Regions from separate parts of the Halomonas sp. 72 genome, predicted to be linked through region 1. Evidence: predicted binding sites of a transcription regulator. Region 1 holds the regulator's gene; the other holds the start of a gene.
The links. The regulator PhoB, encoded in region 1, activates phosphate uptake and scavenging genes when phosphate is short. The targets are predictions, from matches to a motif close to TGTCATANNNNTGTCANA.
Positions count from the first base shown of each region.

Region 1 (10,755 bases):
ATGGGACATCCTTATCCCGTGCTCGTTCCTAAACTGTAGTACAAATTTTTAGCGCTGAGTGTTTAAACCGCTGGTCACTGATCTTGACCAGTGGTCACAGAGCTATTTTGCTCAGGCAGGTCGCTCGGCTCAAATGACGTATCGCCGCCACCTGTTACGCCCGTTGGACCACCATCCATCGACTCATTATGAGTTTCATGTTGAGAAGAACCTGCACCGGGGCGAGTAGTATCGCCTGCGCTTTCACCGTTCATATCTGAGAGCTCGTCTGCATCATAGGTAGATGCATCACCACCTGCTCCTGTACCAGATGATTGCGGCTGCACGGGTTCTTCATCAGCAGTAATATCATGGCTCGGATCTACTGGCTCTTGGGCAAAAGCGAAGGGGCTTGCCAGTAAACCGAATGTTACACCTAAAATCCCAGCTTTCTTGAGTAGTTCCTTGGACATCATGTTCCTTCTCCTCGATCGCTGTTGATACCGCTTACCTTAAGGAAGTGCCTTCCTGGCGTACCATTTCCTGCGGTAATCTTCCTTGCCCAGCTTAATGCAGATGTGATGCCAAAAAACAAAAATAAAAAAATATTTCTTATTAATAAACAACTTAAAACAAATACCGCGTGCCAATCATGCTCGCTGATCGTGTATAAGGGACCACCATAACTGACTAAAAATGACACATGAGCAGACTTGAACCATAGATGACTTGTCCATATGGCACGCTTGGATAAAGGTTATACAGAAGACCAGGAAGGAGGCTAGGAGGTAGCAGCCAGCCGAGTGGCGGGGAAAGTACAGCGAAATAGCGAACCTTCGCCAGGGTGCGATTCAACCTGAAGCTGAGCATCATGGCGCAGCAGGATATGCTTAACGATGGCAAGACCAAGCCCAGTACCGCCTGTCGCGGTACTCCGGCCTTTATCAACCCGATAAAAGCGCTCCGTTAGCCTGGGGAGGTGGACAGGATCGATGCCCTCTCCATCATCTTCTACTTCTATACATCCGCTTCCATCTTCCATGGGCGCCCAGCGCAGTATAATTTGGCTACCCTCTGGGGTATATCGCACCGCATTGAAAGCCAGGTTAGAAATGGCGCTACGTATTTCCTGCTCGCTCCCTATGAGCTGGGCGTCACTTTCAATAGCAACACGGACAACATGCTTACGGTGCGATAGCGCCAATGCATCCTGGCAGACGCTATTAAGCAATTGCTCAACCGACAGCGCCTGATGGTCTTGCCCGCCTTGATCAATTTCCAAGCGTGACAAAAGCAGCAGGTCGTTAACCAGATTTTGCATGCGCTGCGTCTGGTCCTGCATTTGCTCGATCCCCCTGCCCAAGCGAGGCGGAAGCTGCTCAGCCAAGTCACCATAGGTTTCGAGGTAGCCAGAAAGAACAGTAAGCGGCGTACGCAGCTCATGGGAGACGTTGGCCACGAAGTCTCTGCGCATCTGCTCAAGGCGGTGCAAACGAGTGATATCCCGCGCCATCACCAGGCGCTCATCGTCGCCATACAAGGTAATTTGGTATTGCAGAATGCTGCGCTCATCAATGGGTGAGGTCAGCGTAAGCGGTTCGCTGTAATCGCGGGCGTTGAAGTAGCTGATAAAGCGTGGGTCACGCAACAAATTGGTAATGTGCTGGCCACGATCGTGCGCGGTTTGTAGGCCCAGCATATCCGTCGCTGCACTGTTCCACCACTCCAAATCACCGTGGCGGTCGAGCATTACCACGCTGTCGCGCATGGCCTCTGAGGATTCCTGGATACGCGCAAGCGTAGACCGCAATCGACCTTGTGTAATGCGCTGGCTTTTTTGGTAGCGGTAAAGACGATCAAGCAAATCCCCCCACATGCCACCCGCAGCCGGGGGCTCGTTATGAGGATTAAGGGTTAACCATTGAAAGAGGACGCGCAGTTGGCGTAAATGGTAAAAAAGGCAAACGGCCAACCCGGTTGCCAAACCAAGGCCCGCTGAACCTAATAGCCACCCCAGGCAAACACCTATGGTCGCTAACCAGGCAATACGCCAAAGCTCACGGCTCCATAGGCGCACAGTTACACCCGGGCTGAGAAACGATAACCGGTACCCCGTACCGTCTGAATCAGGTTTTGGTGCACATCGCCTAACGCCTTACGCAAGCGCCGAATATGTACATCCACTGTGCGTTCTTCAACATACACATTGCCGCCCCATACCTGGTCCAGCAGTTGGCTGCGTGTATAGGCTCGCTCCTGGTGGGTCATAAAGAACTGCAGCAGGCGATATTCAGTGGGCCCCATTTCCAGCGCCTTGCCATGCGCACTAACACGGTGGCTGACGGGGTCGAGTAGAAGGCCGTTAATTTCGATGGGGTCTTCTACGCCACGTGGGGTGGTGCGTCGCAATACGGCTTTCAAGCGCGCGACCAACTCACGGGGCGAGAAGGGTTTGGTGATATAGTCGTCCGCGCCCGCCTCAAGGCCTTGAATCTTATTGTCTTCCTCACCCTTGGCGGTGAGCATAATAATCGGCATTTCGGCGGTTGCTTCTTCACGCTTAAGGCGTCGCGCCAACTCAATACCACTGGTGCCTGGCATCATCCAATCCAGAAGCAGTAAGTCAGGCTGATGGTCAACGACTAACGCGTGGGCATCCTGGGCGTTATCCGCTTCAAGCACGCGATAGTCAGCCATTTCCAGCGCCACTGCGATCATTTCGCGAATAGGTGCTTCATCATCGACAATCAAAACGGTCTTGGCGGTCATTCCAGGGCCTCACGGTGCTCAATGAAAGGTAATTCAATGACATCTCAGTGACAATAACACCATGACTTGATGACACTTATATGACAATAGCCAATAACAAGAACGAATGACAGGCCTAATCACGCTTTGCTAGAGCGGCCCGGCCACTGGCCACCAACTTAGCGCAATGCCGGCAAAAACCAGCAGCCCTGACCAGTAGTTATTCAAAAAAGCCTGAAAACACGGGTCGCGTTCACGATGCCGAATCAGGCGCTGTTGATGAATAAAGGTGGCCGCCATACCGGCAAGGCCCAGCCAGAAAAAACCACCCAGCCCCACACGAACACCCACAAAGGCTAACAGCACCAACGTCGCCAGTTGCAGTAATCCAATCATCAAGCGGTCTGCACTGCCAAACAGCACCGCCGTTGATTTAATACCAATTTTTAGGTCATCGTCACGGTCGACCATGGCGTATTGGGTATCGTAAGCAACCGTCCACAGTACGTTCGCAAAAAACAGCAACCAGGCTTCCACAGGTACATATCCCAGCACCGCCCCAAACGCCATGGGGATTGCCCACGAAAAAGCCGCCCCCAGCACCACCTGAGGAAGATGGGTGTAACGCTTCATAAAGGGGTAGATAAACGCCAGGACCACGCCACCAATCGACAGCAGCACCGTAAACCAGTTGGTCAGCAGCACTAACACAAACGCAACAGTGACCAGCCCAATAAACAGCAGTTTGGCTTCGGTTTCACTGATTCGCCCCGTCGCCAGTGGACGATGTTTCGTGCGCTTAACGTGGCCATCAACATGGCGGTCAGCGTAATCATTCACAACGCAGCCAGCAGCGCGCATAACATAAACACCTGCCACAAAAATAAGCAGCACGTTGCGACCAGGCACCCCGTTTGTAGCCACCCAAAGCGCCCATAAGGTAGGCCACATCAATAGCCAGGTACCAATGGGGCGGTCCAGGCGCATTAAGTGTAAAAAATCAGCGACTCGCGCCCATCCGACTGGCCGCAACAAAGAACGATCCATGCCTACCTCACGTAAAGAAGAGATGCCGAGCAAGCCTACCGCGAAGACAAACGAAGGTCATCTGCCATGGTGGATAAAAAGTACTCTTGTACAAGTAGCGATAACCCACCATGTTGAAACACTGAGCGCCGCCCCCAACGACTTTTCACGCCAGCAACCTGAGGGAAGGCAAAGCGTGGCGCACCGCTCGTAGCTTCAAGAGGGCCGCGTACTAAATCTGGCTGGCGAAACAGCCAACTGCCCAGCGAGCGCTCACCAAGTTGCTCCAATCGCTGGCCTTTTAGCTGTGTTAAGGGGGCAACCGAACGTGCGACCACCCAAGGGTTATCACCCACGCACAGGGCGACCTCCCTTAACCAGGCATAGCGACGAAGCTCAATCCCCAACGCCTGCGCTTCATCATGCAGAGGCACGCCGGCGCCTTGGCGCAGCAGGCGAACACGGAATGGTTGCCCTGCGCCTGCCGCTTGTAAGCGAGCCGTTAGCGAATCCGTAGACGCAACCCACTTCCACCAGGCAGCGCTCATGGCGGGGCGTAACGCAGCCACGGGCTGCCAAACAGGAAAGGCATACGCTTGCCGAAAAGAGAACGTCACCACCAGATACTCCTGGGCAAAAAACAGAGAAGCTAGTGTAACATGGTGGTCTTAAAAGCTTTTACGACACCGATTATTTGGGGATGGCATGCCTGCATCACATCCGGTTAGCAACCCGACTGGCCACGCTGAGTTGATCATCATTGGTACCGGCATGGCAGGCATTGGGCTTGCCCGTGCGCTACGTCGCCAAGGCGATAAGCGCTCGATTATTTTGGTGAGCGCAGACAGCGGCGAGGACTACAGCAAGCCGCTGTTATCTACCGGCTTTGCAAAACGCCTCTCGCCCAATCAGTTGGCCAGGCATTCAGCCACGGCACTGGCCGATGAATTGGATGCCCATGTGCTTACCCATACGTCAGTAGAGCACGTGACAACAGACACGCACACTGTACAGCTTAGCGACGGACAAACACTTGCCTACGATACACTGGTGCTGGCGATCGGTGCTGAATCCCGGGTGCCTTTTGACATTCCAGAAAGCGTTGCTCGCTACTGCTTTACCATTAACGATCTCGACGACTATCGTCTGCTTCATCACGCGCTGAGTGAGCGCCCCACGCGCATTGCCGTTATCGGCGCAGGATTAGTCGGCTGTGAATTTGCCAACGACCTGCATGCAGGTGGCCATCAAGTCACCCTGATTGCTCCAGAGGCCACGCCGTTACCCAAGCTATTACCAGAACCGCTGGGGTTTGCGCTGAGTGATGCCTTTCAGGAAGCCGGCATAAAGCTTGCGCTTCACCGCACGATTAAAGAGTTAGCCCCGAATAATGACAGCACTGTTCGTCTAACGCTTAGCAACGATGACATCGTCAACGCCGATGTTATTTTACTGGCAACCGGCCTTACGCCAAGAACCGCGCTGGCAAAGGCCGCTGGGCTTGCCGTTTCACCACAAGGTATTCAGGTAGACCGATATTTGCGCACTTCGCACCCGCATATTTATGCCTTGGGCGATGTTGCTTGCATAGAAGGCATCAATGCCATGTACGTCCAGCCATTACAAGCCAGTGCCAAAGCACTCTCGGCAACGCTTACCGGCTCACCAACGCAGGTCAGCTTTGGCGCCTGGCCCATCATTGTGAAAACGCCGCTATTGCCCGTAGTGGCCTATCCGCCTTCGGCGATACTCGAACACTGGCGAATTGAGGGCGAAGGGGGTGATATGACGGCGCTTGCCGAAGATAAAGACGGGAATTTAGTCGGTTTTGCGTTGACAGGCGGCTGCGTGAGACGGAAAGTGGAGCTTTCCCGGGCAGCTCCCGCACTGCTGGGCTGATTTTTATCGCGCTCACGTCTAGGCTGGATAAGCTAGCCCAGTCTAGTGAGCACTTTTAACAACACCGCTATGCTTTACGCTTAACGTTAATGAGGGGAACTTCCTATGCGCAAACCTGAACTCGCCGCTGCCATCGCTGAGAGTGCCGACTTATCCAAGGACAAAGCAGGCCAGGTCCTGAATGTTATTCTGGATGAAATCACCAACAGCGTTGCGAAAGGCGAAGATGTGGCATTGATTGGTTTTGGTACCTTTACCGTACGTGAGCGTGCAGCGCGTACCGGCAAAAACCCGCAAACGGGTGCGCCTTTACAAATTCCGGCTAGCAAAAATGTTGCCTTTAAGCCGGGTAAAGCGCTTAAGGACGCCGTTTCCTAATGAAACTCAAGCTGACGCTGTGGCTATTGAGCCTAATGCTCAAACGTGCCCTGCGCCGCAAGCCGCGCTTTCGTGAGCAGCTTGAAAGGATGCGTCACTTGGACTGGGGCATTGCTACAGAAGACTTGAGCATTGCTCGCTACTACCGGATGGCCCCCAAAGGGATCTCTTCTGGTAAAGGCCTGCCAGTCGATTTGGATCTTGAATTGCGCTTTCGCGATCAGGAAGCCGCATTACGTATCCTTAGAAAGCCAACGCAGCAAGCTTTCCTCGATGGAATGCTCAACGGCGAGGTACGCCTTGTCGGTGACTCCACCGATATGAACAAGCTGCAAAAACTGCTGAAGTATTTATAACGCTTCTTCCAGCGGTTCTACCCGCCACCCATAGGTGGCGGGTTCCTACTCGTTTCACCTGCCTTTCTCCCGCCATAATGTTTGCACAGCGCTTTTTAAACACATTTTAAACAGGTCTTTTGCGTTTATTCCCGCTAACGTTAGCGCTATTAATGCCATGAACGGACCGCTATGACCGTATCCAGGAAAAAAACGACAGGCTTAACGATTGCCCACTTGCCTGAGGGAGAGTTGCGTTGCGAGCACATCGAAAAGACAGTGATTAGCCTGCCAGACATAACGCGATTACTGCTAAAACCTCTCGCGATCAGCGTTGACCCCTACATGCGCACGCGGATGCAGCCCAGCGGGTATGACTATATTGAGCGCTGGAAGGCTGGCAGCACCCTATCAGGCTGGACCATGGCCGAGGTAGTTATCAGCAGTGAGCCGGGGTTTAAGCAGGGCGACCTCGTCGTGGGCCACCTCCCCATGCAGGAGCTCATTGCCGCTGACGGACAGCACCTAATACGCGTACCGGCGGGCAGTGACCCCGAAGCCTACTTGCATCCACTAGGAATGACGGGGTTTACTGCCTGGGTAGGTATGCAGTTACTGGGGCAGCCCACCGCTGAAGATACCGTACTGGTAAGTGCCGCTGCCGGTGCGGTTGGCTCTATTGCCGCACAGCTTGCACAGCGCCAAGGGGCAAACGTGATCGTGACGGCCGGGCGTACCGACAAGCGTGACTGGCTGCACCGTTTGGGATTCAAGACCGTACTTAATCACCGCAGTCCTGATTACGCCAGGCAACTCAATAACGCGGCGCCTTTCGGTATTACGCTCAATTTTGAAAATATCGGGGGCAGCGCTTTTACTGCTGCGATTGACGCAATGAGACCGAATGGACGCCTCGTGCTTTGCGGGTTAGTAAGCCAATATCAAACTCGCAACCCGCGTAAAAGCCCGGATAATTTTGCGCAGCTGAGGCAAAAAAAGGTCGCAATCCATCCCTTTGTCGTGCCCGATTATCTAACGCATTGGAACGACTTTCAGCGCTTTATGGCGCCTTTGGTTGGTCAAAAAAATATCACATGGCGGCTCGATAAAGTAAGCGGTGGACTCGACAGCGTGGCTCCAGCGCTCATTGGGTTGCTCAATGGCGATAATATAGGCAAGCGTGTGGTCGAATGGTAGGAGCTTATCTGCTCCAAAAACGCATAACGTGATAACCCCGAAGCCATAGCAACGAACCAGCCCAAGAGCTTATACTAAAGTCTAACAGCAACTGACAATAAGAGCGTCTATGCCTATTTCACTGCCGCTTCGGCGTCTTTGGACACTTGATAAGTTTGCCTATAGCCTGCGCGTTTTTATCGCATTCAGCGCAGCCCTGCTATTTAGCCTTTATTTTGGCGACATCGCCCTGGTAATACCGCTGTTTCTGGGCATTATCGCCTGCGCGCTCTCCGAAACCGATGACAGCTGGCAAGGCCGATTACAGGCACTGCTGGTAACCCTGGTATGTTTTACCTCAGCCTCATTTATCGTGCAGTGGCTGTTTCCTTGGCCATGGCTGTTTGCGCTGGGGCTGGGAGTATCCACGTTCACCCTCATCATGTTGGGCGCTATCGGCCAGCGATACGCCACGATTGCCTCAGGCACGCTGATTTTATCGATCTACTCAATGATCAATATTGAGCAGCACGGCGGTGTGGATGCCGATGTGGCCTCACGCCAGTTGCTGCTGCTGGCGGGTGCGGCCTGGTACGGGGTTATTTCCGTTGTCTGGTGTATTCTTTTTTCTCGTCAACCCGTCAAGCAGAGCATGGCGCGCGTGTACAAGGCGCTGGGCGAATTTCTGATTCTCAAATCAGCGCTGTTTGAACCCGTACGCGGGGTCGATGTAGAAGCCCGTCGCGTGGCGCTGGCACGCCAGAACGGGAAAGTGGTGGATGCCCTCAACCAGGCAAAAGAGATGATTTTTCGTCGTCTGGAAGGCCAACGTGGAAGCCAAAAGCTTAACCGTTACCTGCAGATATACTTTATTGCTCAGGATATTCATGAACGGGCAAGCTCGACCCATTACCCCTACAGCGCCCTCACCGAAGCATTTTTTCATCACGACGTGCTGTTTCGCTGCCAGCGGCTTTTGGATCAGCAGGGCCGTGCCTGTCGTCAGTTAGCCAAATCGTTACTGCTTAAGCGCCCTTTTGACCATGAGCAGAGTGAACAAGCCTTGGCCGACCTTAGGGCCTCTATCGATAATTTGAGCGAACGCGGCAAACCCGAATGGCGCAAACTGATGCGCCCGCTTAATGCGCTGGCGGACAACCTCGCGACGCTCGAAGCACAGATCGCCAGTGCTCATAATCCGGATACCACCAGCGACCGCGGAGATAGCGCGCTCTATGATCGTTCGCCCTCCAGCCTGCTGGAAGCGTGGAAGCGAGTACAGCTCAACTTTACGCTTGGCTCCCCCACCTTTCGCCACGCGGTACGCCTGACAACCGCGCTCATCGCGGGCTACGGCCTGCTTCAGTGGCTGGACCCCGAACAAGGCTTCTGGATTTTGCTGACTACCCTGTTTGTATGTCGGCCTAACTTCGCCACGACGCGACGCTTTCTTTCCCAACGCATTTTGGGCACGGTACTTGGCCTTACGGCAGGCTGGGTGTCGATCAGCCTGTTTCCCCAGCCAAGCGTGCAGAGCGTGATTGCGGTGGTCGCTGGCGTCACCTTTTTTGCCAACCGGGAAAAACGCTATGTCGTGGCGACAGCCTCCATCACTTTGCTGGTGCTGTGCAGCTTTAACCAGGTAGGCGACGGCTTCGACCTTATCTGGCCGCGCCTGTTTGACACCTTAATTGGCTCGCTGATTGCAGGGCTAGCGGTGTTTTTTATTCTGCCCGATTGGCAGGGCCGCCGGCTGTATCGGGAAGCGGCGAAGACAATTACCAACCACCGCCGCTATCTGGATGAAATCATTCATCAGTATGAAGAGGGCAAGCAGGACGACCTTGCGTACCGCTTGGCACGGCGCAATGCCCACAATGCCGATGCCGCGCTTTCTACCCTGCTCACCAATATGCTTCACGAGCCGGGCCACTACCGCAAACAGGATGCCGATAATGGCCTACGCTTTTTGGTGCTCTCCAATACGCTGCTTAGTCACCTCTCGGCCCTGGGCGCCCACCGGCACCGCTTGCTGGAAGGCGAGGATGACGCCGCCTTGATGCCATCCGCTAAACGGATCAGCGAACTTCTTGACCAGCTTGCCGAGCAGTTGGACAAGCGTCAGCTGGTTGCACCGCTCAATGAGCCCGTCAGCGAGCTACTCACACAGTTGGATGAGTCCGGCGCGGCGAACCCGGACGAACAGGCCATGGTGATGTATCGCCCTATTCAAAGCCAGCTACGCCTCATCACCGAACAGCTAGCACCTTTGGGCGAGGCGGCTAATCGCTTGACCCGCACATCAACCTCCATCGAGGAAGCTACCCGTCCTAACGCTAGCGTTTAAACGCATCGTGACTGACCGCTACACCTGCCCGTAGCGGCCTGCGGCTTCGCCCAACCACCGCCGCACTAGTACGGCGGTTATTTGCGGTTCGCTTTGCAGCTCGCACGCTAACGCGGTGACGCGCTCTAAAAGGTCAGCATCGCGTTCCAGATCAGCAATTTTCATCTGCGCCAGGCCCGTTTGCCGGGTGCCTAACACCTCGCCCGGGCCGCGGATTTCCAGATCTTTTTCAGCGATACGGAAACCATCGGTGGTCTCACGCATGACACTTAGGCGCTGGCGGGAGCTTTTGGAGAGCGGCGGGTGATAAAGCAGTACACAGAAGCTTTCCGTGCTCCCTCGGCCCACGCGACCACGCAGTTGGTGAAGCTGGGAAAGCCCCAGACGTTCCGGATTTTCAATAATCATCAGGCTGGCGTTAGGTACATCTACTCCCACTTCAATCACCGTGGTGGCTACCAACAGATCCAGTTCGCCCTCTTTAAAAGCAGCCATCACGTCGGCCTTCTCGCTGGCCTTCATTCGCCCGTGGATCAAGCCAATGGCAAGCTCCGGTAACGCATCGGTTAGTTCCTGACAGGTGACTTCCGCCGCCTGGCACTGCAGCACTTCGGACTCATCAATCAGCGTGCACACCCAATAGGCCTGGCGACCATCGCTGCAGGCACGGCGAATCCGCTCAACAACCTCCGGGCGGCGCTCATCAGACACCACCACGGTTTTAACCGGCGTACGCCCCGGCGGTAGCTCATCAATCACCGAGACATCCAGGTCCGCATAGGCGCTCATGGCCAGCGTGCGAGGAATAGGTGTCGCGGTCATGATCAACTGATGTGGCGTTAACCCACCCGCTTCGCCTTTTTCACG
Region 1 is NZ_JBQSYY010000004.1:161,692-172,446, forward strand. Features, by position in the region: gene ACT3T6_RS06205 (hypothetical protein) at 75-455, opposite strand; gene phoR (phosphate regulon sensor histidine kinase PhoR) at 761-2,056, opposite strand; gene phoB (phosphate regulon transcriptional regulator PhoB) at 2,059-2,748, opposite strand; gene ubiA (4-hydroxybenzoate octaprenyltransferase) at 2,878-3,774, opposite strand; gene ACT3T6_RS06225 (chorismate--pyruvate lyase family protein) at 3,810-4,373, opposite strand; gene ACT3T6_RS06230 (NAD(P)/FAD-dependent oxidoreductase) at 4,459-5,652, shown strand; gene ACT3T6_RS06235 (HU family DNA-binding protein) at 5,758-6,030, shown strand; gene ACT3T6_RS06240 (hypothetical protein) at 6,030-6,386, shown strand; gene ACT3T6_RS06245 (MDR family NADP-dependent oxidoreductase) at 6,558-7,562, shown strand; gene yccS (YccS family putative transporter) at 7,672-9,888, shown strand; gene recG (ATP-dependent DNA helicase RecG) at 9,907-10,755, opposite strand, start outside.

Region 2 (10,755 bases), on a different contig from region 1:
GCTAGCGAACCATAGGCTACTATGCCTCCCCATGCCCATTGGCCAATCGCTGTGCTCAAATGCTGAACGAAAAGATACACACCGATCAAGAAGCTGCCTGCGCGTACCAGGCCCTCCTCGGCAATCGTTAAAGCAGGCTCAGCACGCTCTTCTCCAAAAAATTTATTGGCCAGCGTTACCGCAGAAAACCACAGTACGATACCCGCGATGATAGGAATAACAGCAGTGGCTGCGAGCCATGGCAGCCACTGGGCTAGCTCCGCATCGTAGCCGGGGCTAAACAGCAGCGGCGATACGCTTAGCAAAGGCGTAATGGCGAGGTAAATAGCGAGTAATCGAATCAAAAGAATGGAGAAAGGTTTCATAGGCTTACCTTACACTTAAACCTCCAGCATAAGCCAAATTTGGCCCAAAAACCTGGTACCCGATACAACATTGCCTTGGTAATTTCTTACCAAGGCAATGAAGCAGTACGGCTACACTCTGTATAACGGACGGATGTAGAACCGGTTGTTTAACGATCCCGAATGACAATCGGACCAATGGGCGCAACATTAGGCATGAACAGCATGACTTCGTTAACGTCGTGCATGGGGGCGACAAAATCGGCTTTCCAGGTGCCTACGCGTGGGTTCTTGTCTGGTTCGTAGTTAAAGCTCAGGCGCAAGCTGTCTGGCGCGACCACACCTCCATCTTCACGCAGCAGCGAGAACGACTGGTCGCCGAACTCGGCGTAGATCTTCCCGTCAATTCGATCTAGCGGGATATCGTCATAAATGATCTCACCAGAGTAACCTGGGTAGTCCGTCACGAAACGTACTTCAATATGTAAAACGCCCTCTTTGCGAACGGCTTTATAAGGCTCAGCATAGGCGTGACCACTGGCGGTGGGCGCGCGCTCAGCATTAAGTGCAAATGCTGACGTGCTGGCTAGTGTTGTCATTAACAGCAGTGAAAGCGTGTTATGAAGCTTCATATCTGACTCTTTTCGGGGTAGTGAGTGGATGGTCGTTGGCGAAGTGATATCAGTCAGTGGTTACCAACGGAACAGAGCCACCCGAAGGCGGCTCTGTTGTACTTGCTATACTTGCCTATTTATTCAGCTTCGATACCGAAAGCGTTTAGGCCCGCGCGGAATACGTCGGTGTTGTCGATCCAGTAGTGGCTGTCTTCGTCTACTTCATAGCGGGAAAGACCGTCTTCTGCCTGAGCAATGTCAAAGAAGAACTCAGCGCCTGCGCCGTGGGCATACAACGGTACCAGCTCACGCGTGTGGGTATCGGAATGCCAACGTACCAAGGGTAGCGCGCCAGCACCCTGATTAACGATCGGGCTATAGGCATTCACATCAGAGTCAGGACCTTGAAGCAAACCGTTACCGTGATCAGTCGTTACAATGATCAAGGTATCGTCCCAGGAACTGTTGTTTTCTACCCACTCAACGGCCGCTTCCACAGCTTCGTTGAAGTCGATTTGCTCTTCGATAATACGCGGCAGGTTGTTAGCGTGAGCAGCCCAATCCACAGCGCCACCCTCAACCATCAGGAAAAAGCCATTTTCGTTGCCGTTTTCACTGGCATTGAGCACGTTCAAAGCGCCTCCCGTCAGTGTGGCAAGGCTTGGTGACGTATCCAGTAGATTACCGCCGGTTACGCCGGGGCGGCTGTATTGCAGCGTCTGAATGTTCTGCACCAGGCCCAGTACTTTGTCCTTGGGAAGATCCAACTCACCAGCAGCCAGAGCTTCAAAATCGTCCTTGCTTTCGATAAAGGCGTAATCCGTTTCGCCGCCTACCAAGCGCTGGTAGGTCTCTTCGCCACCGATAAAGCGGAAATCGCTCTCACCGGGGTTATCGACATGCTCGCCGGCTGCATCGTAATAGGGGTGCCCGGTACCGATGGCGACAGTGGCAAGGCCAGAATCGACAATTTCGCGGCCAATGGCTCTATAGTCGTTGCGGCTTACGTTATGGGCCATGAAACCGGCAGGCGTCGCGTGGGAGACCTGCACCGATGAGACAACACCCAGAGCGCGGCCGCTATCAACAGTGTATTCGCCAATATGCTTAAGCGGCTCATCATCGTTGGACCAGTTGATGGCGCTGTTATAGGACTTATGGCCTGAAGCCAGCGCCGTTGCCGCTGCCGCGCTGTCGGTGTAATCAGCCCGAGCGTAGTCGTAACCGGCAAAGTAGCCCTTGTAGTTACCCAGGCTACCTTCGTAAACGGTATCTACCGCCTCGTCGTTCCAGAGCTCGGCTGGTTCAAACGTAACCGTACCGTCATCACTCTTGGTGGGCGTGGTAGAGGTGTTTAACGGATGCGTTGCCATGAAAAGCTGTGTGTCAAACTCATCATAAACTTCATGGCCCAGCGCGCCGTGACGGAAGTAACTTGCCGCACGGAACGTCTCGATACCGGTACCGTCGGTGATCATCAAAATAACGTTCTTAGCTGTATTTTCCTGCGCTAATACCGGCGTAGCCATGACCGATGCCAGTGCCAACGTGAGTGCGTTGCGCGTAAAGTTCTTCATTTTCATCCCTAAAATAAATTTAGCTAATTTGATATCCAACAAATCGTAGCGCCTAAAAATGTCATTTTCATGACTGCTAATGAAGGTAAGTCAATTATTTCTAATAAACATGAATCGCAATCAGTAGCCGATCCGTAAAACTGTTCATTGCGGGTTTCTCCTGAGTAACGCTTGCACGCTTGGTCACAACGCATATACTGTATATATATACACAAATATAGAAAGAGGCAGGCGTATGGCGTCTCTCGGCAAATCACCAATACGGCCTCCCGTGCACAAAGGCCGCGGGGCAACCTATGACCCGCACAACCGCTTTGCCCCAACCCATAGCGTGGCAGAAGACGACGGATGGTGGCGCGAAGAGACTTCCCCCACACGGGCAACTGAAGTACGCGAAGAAACCAGTAAGAGTGCGCTTTCCTGGAACCGGTCGCCAGACTTGCCTTTTGATCGCTCATTGAACCCTTACCGAGGTTGCGAACATGGCTGTGTTTACTGCTATGCCCGCCCTTCTCATGCCTATTGGGATCTGTCCCCGGGGCTTGATTTTGAAACCAGGCTGATTGCCAAAAATGGCCTGGTGGAGCAATTAAGTGAGGAGTTTTGCAAGCCTGGATACGTCTGCCGACCAATCAATCTCTCTGGTAATACCGATTGTTACCAGCCACTAGAAGCCAAGCGCCACTTAACGCGCCAGTTGCTTGAGCTATTATTGGCTTGCCGCCATCCAGTCACTATTGTGACCAAAAGCACGTTAGTGTTACGGGATATGGATCTGCTGGCTGAGATGGCCGAACACCGCCTGGTGCGCGTATTTATTAGCCTGACCAGCCTAGACGCCAATATGAAACGCACGCTGGAACCTCGTGCGGCCTCTCCTCAAGCGCGTTTAAAAGTTATCCGTGAGCTGAATACTGCTGGCATTCCCGTCGGAACGCTTGTTTCTCCGGTCATCCCCGGATTAACGGATCATGAAATAGAGCGGATTCTTGAGGCCGCCAGCCGTGCTGGCGCACGAACGGCGTCCTGGATGCTGCTGCGCTTACCCCATGAAGTCGCTCCTCTTTTTGAAGCCTGGCTGGAAGCCCATTACCCCGAGCGTGCGGCCAAGGTAATGAGCCTGATTCGCCAATGCCGGGGCGGCAAGGCCTACGACGCTCAGTTCGGTAAGCGCTTTCGCGGCGAAGGTATTTTTGCCGATATGATTGCACAACGCTTTAATCGCGCCAGCCGCCAGTGGAACTTTCAATCTCGTACCGAGCAAGGGCTGAATACCCGAGACTTTCGCCCGCCCAACGCTCAGGGCGAGCTTTTTTATTAAAGCCCATGAAAAAGGCATTTGCCTGACATACTCTCAGCTTACTGAAAGTGCCAAGCAAATGCCTAAGTGATTAATACTACTGTTTTTCGCTATTCGTCATAGCTCTGCTTAAAATCTAATGACGACCTTTCTAAACATCCTCCCATGGTTCATCAATGCAGCTTTTCTCCATCAACAGTGATGTGATGCGTACTGCGGGCTTTGGGATGAATAAAGTAGTGACCTTCGGGCGCGGTATGGGGCTTGATATGGTGTAGTTTAAGGTTTTTTGGCGCAGCGCTTTTATTATGCACTCCATAAATAATAAACGGAATCGATAGCACTACAAGGAAACAGCCGATCAGCAAACCGGTATACACTTCGTTAGACTCTTTTCCTGGCAACCCCGTGGGAGGGAAGAAGGAGACGACAAAAGCAACTAAAGAAGTAAGTAACCCCACTACTGCAACGGTAATTTTTATTTTGTTACCGCCAGGGATATTGAAGGTACGTTGATTTTCAGGCTGTTTTCGAACAAGGGTAATGTAAGCCAGAAATAGCATAAAGTAGCTGCACAGATAGATAACGACGGTTAGCGCTAGTGCAATCAGGAAGGACATATTATTTCCTCCCCCCGTATTCGTCAGAATAATCAATGCGATAGTTGTAATGGTTAGCTGAGAAATAACCAACGCCACCGGCACGCCGTTCTTGTTTACTTTAGCAAAACGCGCCGGCAATATACCCTGCTGCGCGGTTACCAACATGCCGCGTGATGGTCCAACAATCCATGCGGCTATTTCAGCCAGCACGCCCAGCAATAGCAGCGCAGCAATAATCCGAATAGCCCATTCAAAATGGCTGCCAAAGTGGTTAATCAACACACTGAACGTTTGCATCACGCCCGCAGATAAGTTGATTTGCTCGTGAGGAATAACAGATGCAATCGTCAACCCACCGAGAGAACTTAAGAGAATGGCAGAAACCATAAGAAATAACATGGCGAGAGGATAGTCACGACCAGGGTTTTTCATCTCATTGACATGAGTCGCCGACGCTTCAACCCCCATATAACTCAGTATAAAAGCGACAAACACTACCAAGGTACTCATACTACCAAAGGTGGGGAAAAACGTCTGTGCACTCATTTCAATAGCGACCGGCGCACCTGAGCGAAGATACAAAACTGCAAGCCCAATTAAGATAAAAGCGGGCAGTAGAATACCTGCAAAAAAGCCTAGCTTTGCAATCCGCGCCGTATTCTTGGTACCGCCAAACTGAGTTAACGCTAATCCCCACAATATAATCAACGCCGCAATCGTTTTGACTATCGGGTCGCTATTCAGTGCAGGCCAATTAAGAATATAAGAGAGTGCGCCTAGCACGAAGTAAAGCATAGGAATAAAGCCGACAGCAATTTGCAAATAGCCAAAGGAGATTGCCGCAAATCCCCATCGTTCACCTAGCGTTTTGGATACCCACGTAAAAACCCCGCCCTCTTCCCAGCCTTTAACCGTCGCCATTTCTGCCGCGCAAAGCCCTACCGGAATAAACCACAGAACCCCACCAAGAATAAGAAAGAAGACCAACGAGAAACCCGATGTTGCAAAGGTAGGATATTCATATACCGCCATTACCATTGAAGCCGTTATCGCGAAGAAACCCAATAACGAAAGCTGCTTTGGCGCGGCTGTCGATTGTGTATTATCCATATTTATTCCCCGAAGAAACGAATTATTAATCCGTCATTCTTTTATTCGCTAATTAGAGCGGCGATGTCTAGCCGCCCTAACAACCAAAGAGTCTCAAATCAGGAATGATTAAAGCCGCTGGCTTCATCTTCTGATAGTGGATTAACCACGGGATGATCTTCAAAATGCTGAAGTGCTCGCTTCATATCTTCAATTAACAAGCAGCCTAGATCGTAGCTCACCCCATGACGAACAAGGATACGCTGGATAACCAAGTCTTCACGGTGAGCTGGCATAGAATAAGCAGGGACTTGCCAGCCGCGCGAGCGTAATTTGTCGGCCAGGTCATAGAGCGTATAACCGCCAATATTTGCTCCCTCTTTCAGCTTCCATGCCAACGCAGGAATACCTTCATTGCTGTTCCCATCAAAGAGGATTTCGAAGGGGCCTAGTTTACTAATCTCATCTGCAATATGCTGCGCGGTAGCGTAACAGGCATTATGGATTTTGGCGTAACCTTCACGGCCAAGTCGCAGGAAGTTGTAGTACTGCGCAATGATTTGCCCGCCGGGGCGCGAAAAATTGAGCGCGAATGTCGGCATATCACCGCCGAGATAGTTAACGTTAAAAATGAGCTCTTCGGGCAAGTCTATTGCTTCACGCCAGACCACCCAGCCAGCTCCCAAAGGTGCAAGCCCAAATTTGTGGCCAGACGTGTTAATGGACTTTACTCTCGGGAGTTGGAAGTCCCACACTAGATCTGGCGCGCAGAACGGAGCCAAGAAGCCCCCACTGGCACCGTCAACGTGCATAGGAATATCCAGGCCGGTTTCTTGTTGCAATTGATCCAGCGCATCGCTGACAGCTTTTACTGGCTCGTATTGGCAAGTAAAGGTAACGCCCAGCGTTGGTATGACGCCAATCGTATTTTCATCAACGCGTTTGATAACTTCCTCTGGGCTCATAATCAAGCGATCGCCTTCCAGCGGAATTTCACGCAGTTCAACATCAAAATAACGGGCAAATTTGTGCCAGCAAATTTGTACTGGCCCACAAATCATATTTGGTTTATCAGTGGGCAACCCTTCTGCCGCACGTTTTTTCCGCCATTGCCACTTAAGCGCTAGCCCGCCAAGCATTGCGGCTTCTGAAGAGCCAATCGTCGAGCATCCCATGGTTGTTTCTGGCGAGGGTGAGTTCCAGAGATCTGCTAACATCCTAACGCAGCGTGCTTCGATCTCCGCAGTTTGTGGATATTCATCTTTATCGATCATGTTTTTATCGATTGAAAGATCCATCAAATTACGAATTTCATCATCAACCCACGTTTGGCAAAATGTTGCCAGGTTCTGGCGGGAATTTCCATCAAGCATTAATTCGTCACGAATGGCGCTAAATACATTGTGAGGATTCCGTTCCTCATCGGGAAACCCGGATTTCGGCAACGATGTCGCCAAGTCAATTGATGCATATACATCGTCATTATCATTACGTGCATTTAACCCTTTGACATCCATCGTACTACCCCCAGTTTTTTTATATGGATCACGTTTACTGCTCAAAGATCAGCTAAAACCACCCTACCAAACCATCAACATTTACTATACCTACATAGATGGTGCTTTTAGTCTATGACAAAATCTTAAAAATGAAAAATCGTAAGTATGATTTAAAAAATTATTTCGCCAGCAAACGTCTATCCATTTGAAAATGCTAAAAATATTACCAACCAAGGCGTGACATCTCTTTCTCATAGCACCCAACGGGTAGAAAAGTGGTTTAATAACGAGTATAAGAAAATATACCAACTCATCAATAGATTAAAAACCTTGACGCTACAAACATCCAAACAATGGCTCCCATATTAATCTACACAACGGTATAGGATTATCTTCAAGGCCATAGCACGATATGACCACTCAATAAAAACAACTTAAGCCACTGTTTTACAATAAGGTATCATGAGTGAAAAAGGTATTTTATCCAGCCATCATTTAATGAATACTGGGTGACTCGACCAAGAATTAGAAAGATAAATATTCAACAAGCAACCATTTGTGCTGACGAATAAACAACAGTGCTATAATGGAATATAGTCAAGACATGAAAATACAGTATGGCATGATCTAACAGGTCCCATAAAAAGGCATTTGCCTGACATACTCTCAGCTTACTGAAAGTGTCAAACAAATACCTAAAGGAGTAGCCTTTGTTGCTTTCGCTATTCGTAACGCTTATTTAGGCCGGTGGCGTAGCTCATTAAGCACTAACGTAAAGAAACTACGAATTTCGTTCATTTTGGGTCGTGCTTCTTTAATCAGCGTATCGAAAGGTTCTAGTTCGCGCTCTTGCGCTTCTCTTTGTGCAATTTCTTCTCTTATTTCTTCAATGAGCTCGGAAGAGTCATCCAGCATGGCCTTGAGTTCAGCGGTCGATGTTGATACTAGCTCGTGTTGATGGGTCATGGGTGTTTCCTCAAAACAGCGTGGTGAGCGCAATCAGGATAGCTGGCACGGCAATAAATACGCCTAATACCCAAGCAGCGGCGAGTGCTTTTCTTTCTGAGGCGGCACGGCCTAGCCACTCGGCACCCTTAACAGGCAGTGGTCTTAAAAACGGTAGGCCAAAAATCACCACAACCGCAAATAAATTAAAGAAGAGGTGAACCAGTGCGATTTCCAGCGCCAGTATGGCAGTTGCCCCAGTGATTGCGGTGGCAGCAAGTAGCGCGGTAAACGTCGTGCCAATATTGGTGCCCAATGTAAAAGGGTAAATCTGACGTAAAGAGAATGCGCCTGACCCAGCTAACGGCACCATTAAGCTTGTGGTGGTAGAGGAAGACTGGACTAAAAACGTCACCACAGCACCAGAAGCAATACCGGCGACGGGGCCACGTCCAATGGCGTTATGCATAATGTTTTTTGCCTGCCCTACCATCAATACTCTCAGCAGTGCGCCGATATAACGAATCGCTAAAAAAATCACGGCAATACCAAAAATAATCATGGCAACGCCACCGGCAATCGTGGGCAGGTTCATGGCGACACTTTCAACCGAAGAGGTAATCGGCTTTGTTGCCATCCCAACAATATTAATACTACCCATGGAAAGGTCAGCATCACCGTAAAACAGAAACGCCGTAGCGTTCGACAGCTTTTCAAGCGGATGAAAAATAAGCTCAATGGGCAGAAAAATCGCCACGGCCAGCAAGTTAAAAAAGTCATGCACCGTTGCGGCAGAGAACGCCCGCCTAAACTCGGCTTTATCACGTACATGGCCCAGACTTACCAATGTATTGGTAACAGTAGTACCAATATTGGCCCCCATAATCATGGGCACCGCCATAGCGACAGGCAGGCCACCCGCCACAAACGCCACGATAACAGAAGTAACGGTTGAAGATGACTGTATCAGGGCCGTCGCGACAATCCCAATCATCAAACCAACAAAGGGGTTGGTGGCAAATTCAAACAACTGAGCGGCATGGCCGCCCGCGGCAATCTTAAAGCCATTACCTATGATGGATACGGCACAGATCAGGAAATACACCAGCAATGCAAGCGTGAGCCACTGCCTTAGCGTGCCCTTGCGCCGGACTTTTATTCTGCGACCCTGGCTTGGTAAGACCTCTTGCACAGCACTATTGATATTTTCGGCCATTGCCACATCCTCTTGGAAGGAAGAACGCACGTATAACCCACCCACTCCTGCAAAGAGTGGCGTCTATAAGTGACATAGGCGTGACAACGGCGTGGCACTATCGTGTTAGAGCGAACGGTATTGGATCGAAGAGAGGTTGTTCACAATGGGCAACATCAAGCGAATGCTGCTACTTCCTGGAAACGGCATCCCATGTAAGTTACCCACGCTTGAACAATCGAAAGTGCTTTTTACCTTTTTGTACGATCCAGTATTGGTCAAAAAGCGCGAATGCTTGACTTAGCTGCCCTTGCTCGGCGCGCTCGCCATTGATACGTACAGCGTTCTGGTCAATCAATTCACGGGCCTGCCGCCTGGATGAGGCGAGTTCGCTTGCCACCATAGCTTCTTCCAGCGTCTGTCCAAACGCTACGTCTTGGCAGCGTAGCCCATCAAGTTCAAGTTGCTGTAGCTCACTACATGAGAGCGCAGCTACTTCACCACTGAACAGCGCCTGGGAAATACGCTGAGCAGCAGCCAGCCCCTCCTCGCCATGCACAAAGCGGGTAATGGTTTCAGCAAGTACACGCTGCGCTTGGGGCTTGCCAGCGGCCTGCTTGTCTTCTGCTTCGATTGCGTCGATGTGATCGCAATCCATGAACGTGTAATAGCGTAAAAAACGGTAAACGTCAGCATCATCCGTATTCAACCAGAACTGGTAAAACTGGTAAGGCGAGGTCTGTTCCGGGTCGAGCCATACCGTGCCGCTTTCCGTTTTACCGAATTTGGTACCGTCGGATTTGGTGATCAACGGCAGCGTCATACCGAACACCTGCTCGCCGTTCAGGCGGCGTGTGAGGTCGATACCACTGACGATATTGCCCCACTGGTCGTTGCCACCCACTTGTAACCGGCAGCCCAACGTCTTGTTGAGGTGGGCAAAGTCATAGGATTGCAGCAGCGCATAGCTGAATTCAGTAAACGACATGCCCTGGTCAGGCCGTTCAAGACGCTGACGAACGGATTCACGGTTAATCATCGCATTCATCGAGAAGTGTTTGCCCACATCGCGAAAGAAGTCGATCACGCTAATCTGGCCAATCCACTCTGCATTATTAACCGCTTTCAGGGGCGCTTCGAGGTGCGGGGCCATCAACCAATAAATCTGTTCGCTTAAGGCGTTAACCCAACCCTCAACCGTTTCGGGAGAGTTAAGCGAACGCTCCGCCGCCTTGAAGCTGGGATCACCAATCAAGCCGGTGGCCCCCCCGACCAACGCCACACTTTGGTGGCCGGCATCCTGAAAGCGTTTGAGCATCAATAAGGGCACCAAGTGCCCGATATGCAGGCTGCCCGCCGTGGGGTCAAAACCGCAGTAAACGGTCTGCGGTGATTCGAGCAGAGCCTGAAGCTCATCCAGGTGAGTTGTCTGCGCAATCAAACCACGCCGTTCAAGGTCGTGAAGCAATGCCTGTACAGTCATCATGCTCGCCTTTTTAGCCATTAGAGAAGATGGTCATAGGCTAAAAGTTGGCGGCGCAATCCGCGATATCCCTAAAGGGATAGAAATCAGGATTGGGTGACGGGCGG
Region 2 is NZ_JBQSYY010000009.1:51,140-61,894, reverse strand. Features, by position in the region: gene ACT3T6_RS10345 (hypothetical protein) at 1-365, opposite strand, end outside; gene ACT3T6_RS10340 (hypothetical protein) at 515-976, opposite strand; gene ACT3T6_RS10335 (alkaline phosphatase) at 1,096-2,535, opposite strand; gene ACT3T6_RS10330 (PA0069 family radical SAM protein) at 2,771-3,856, shown strand; gene gadC (glutamate:gamma-aminobutyrate antiporter) at 4,009-5,547, opposite strand; gene ACT3T6_RS10320 (glutamate decarboxylase) at 5,646-7,043, opposite strand; gene ACT3T6_RS10315 (hypothetical protein) at 7,761-7,991, opposite strand; gene ACT3T6_RS10310 (Na/Pi symporter) at 8,002-9,186, opposite strand; gene tyrS (tyrosine--tRNA ligase) at 9,386-10,648, opposite strand; gene ACT3T6_RS10300 (helix-turn-helix domain-containing protein) at 10,735-10,755, opposite strand, start outside.
Region 2: a site for PhoB is predicted at 9,255-9,272, ahead of ACT3T6_RS10310 (Na/Pi symporter). Genes of this name have one in related genera too.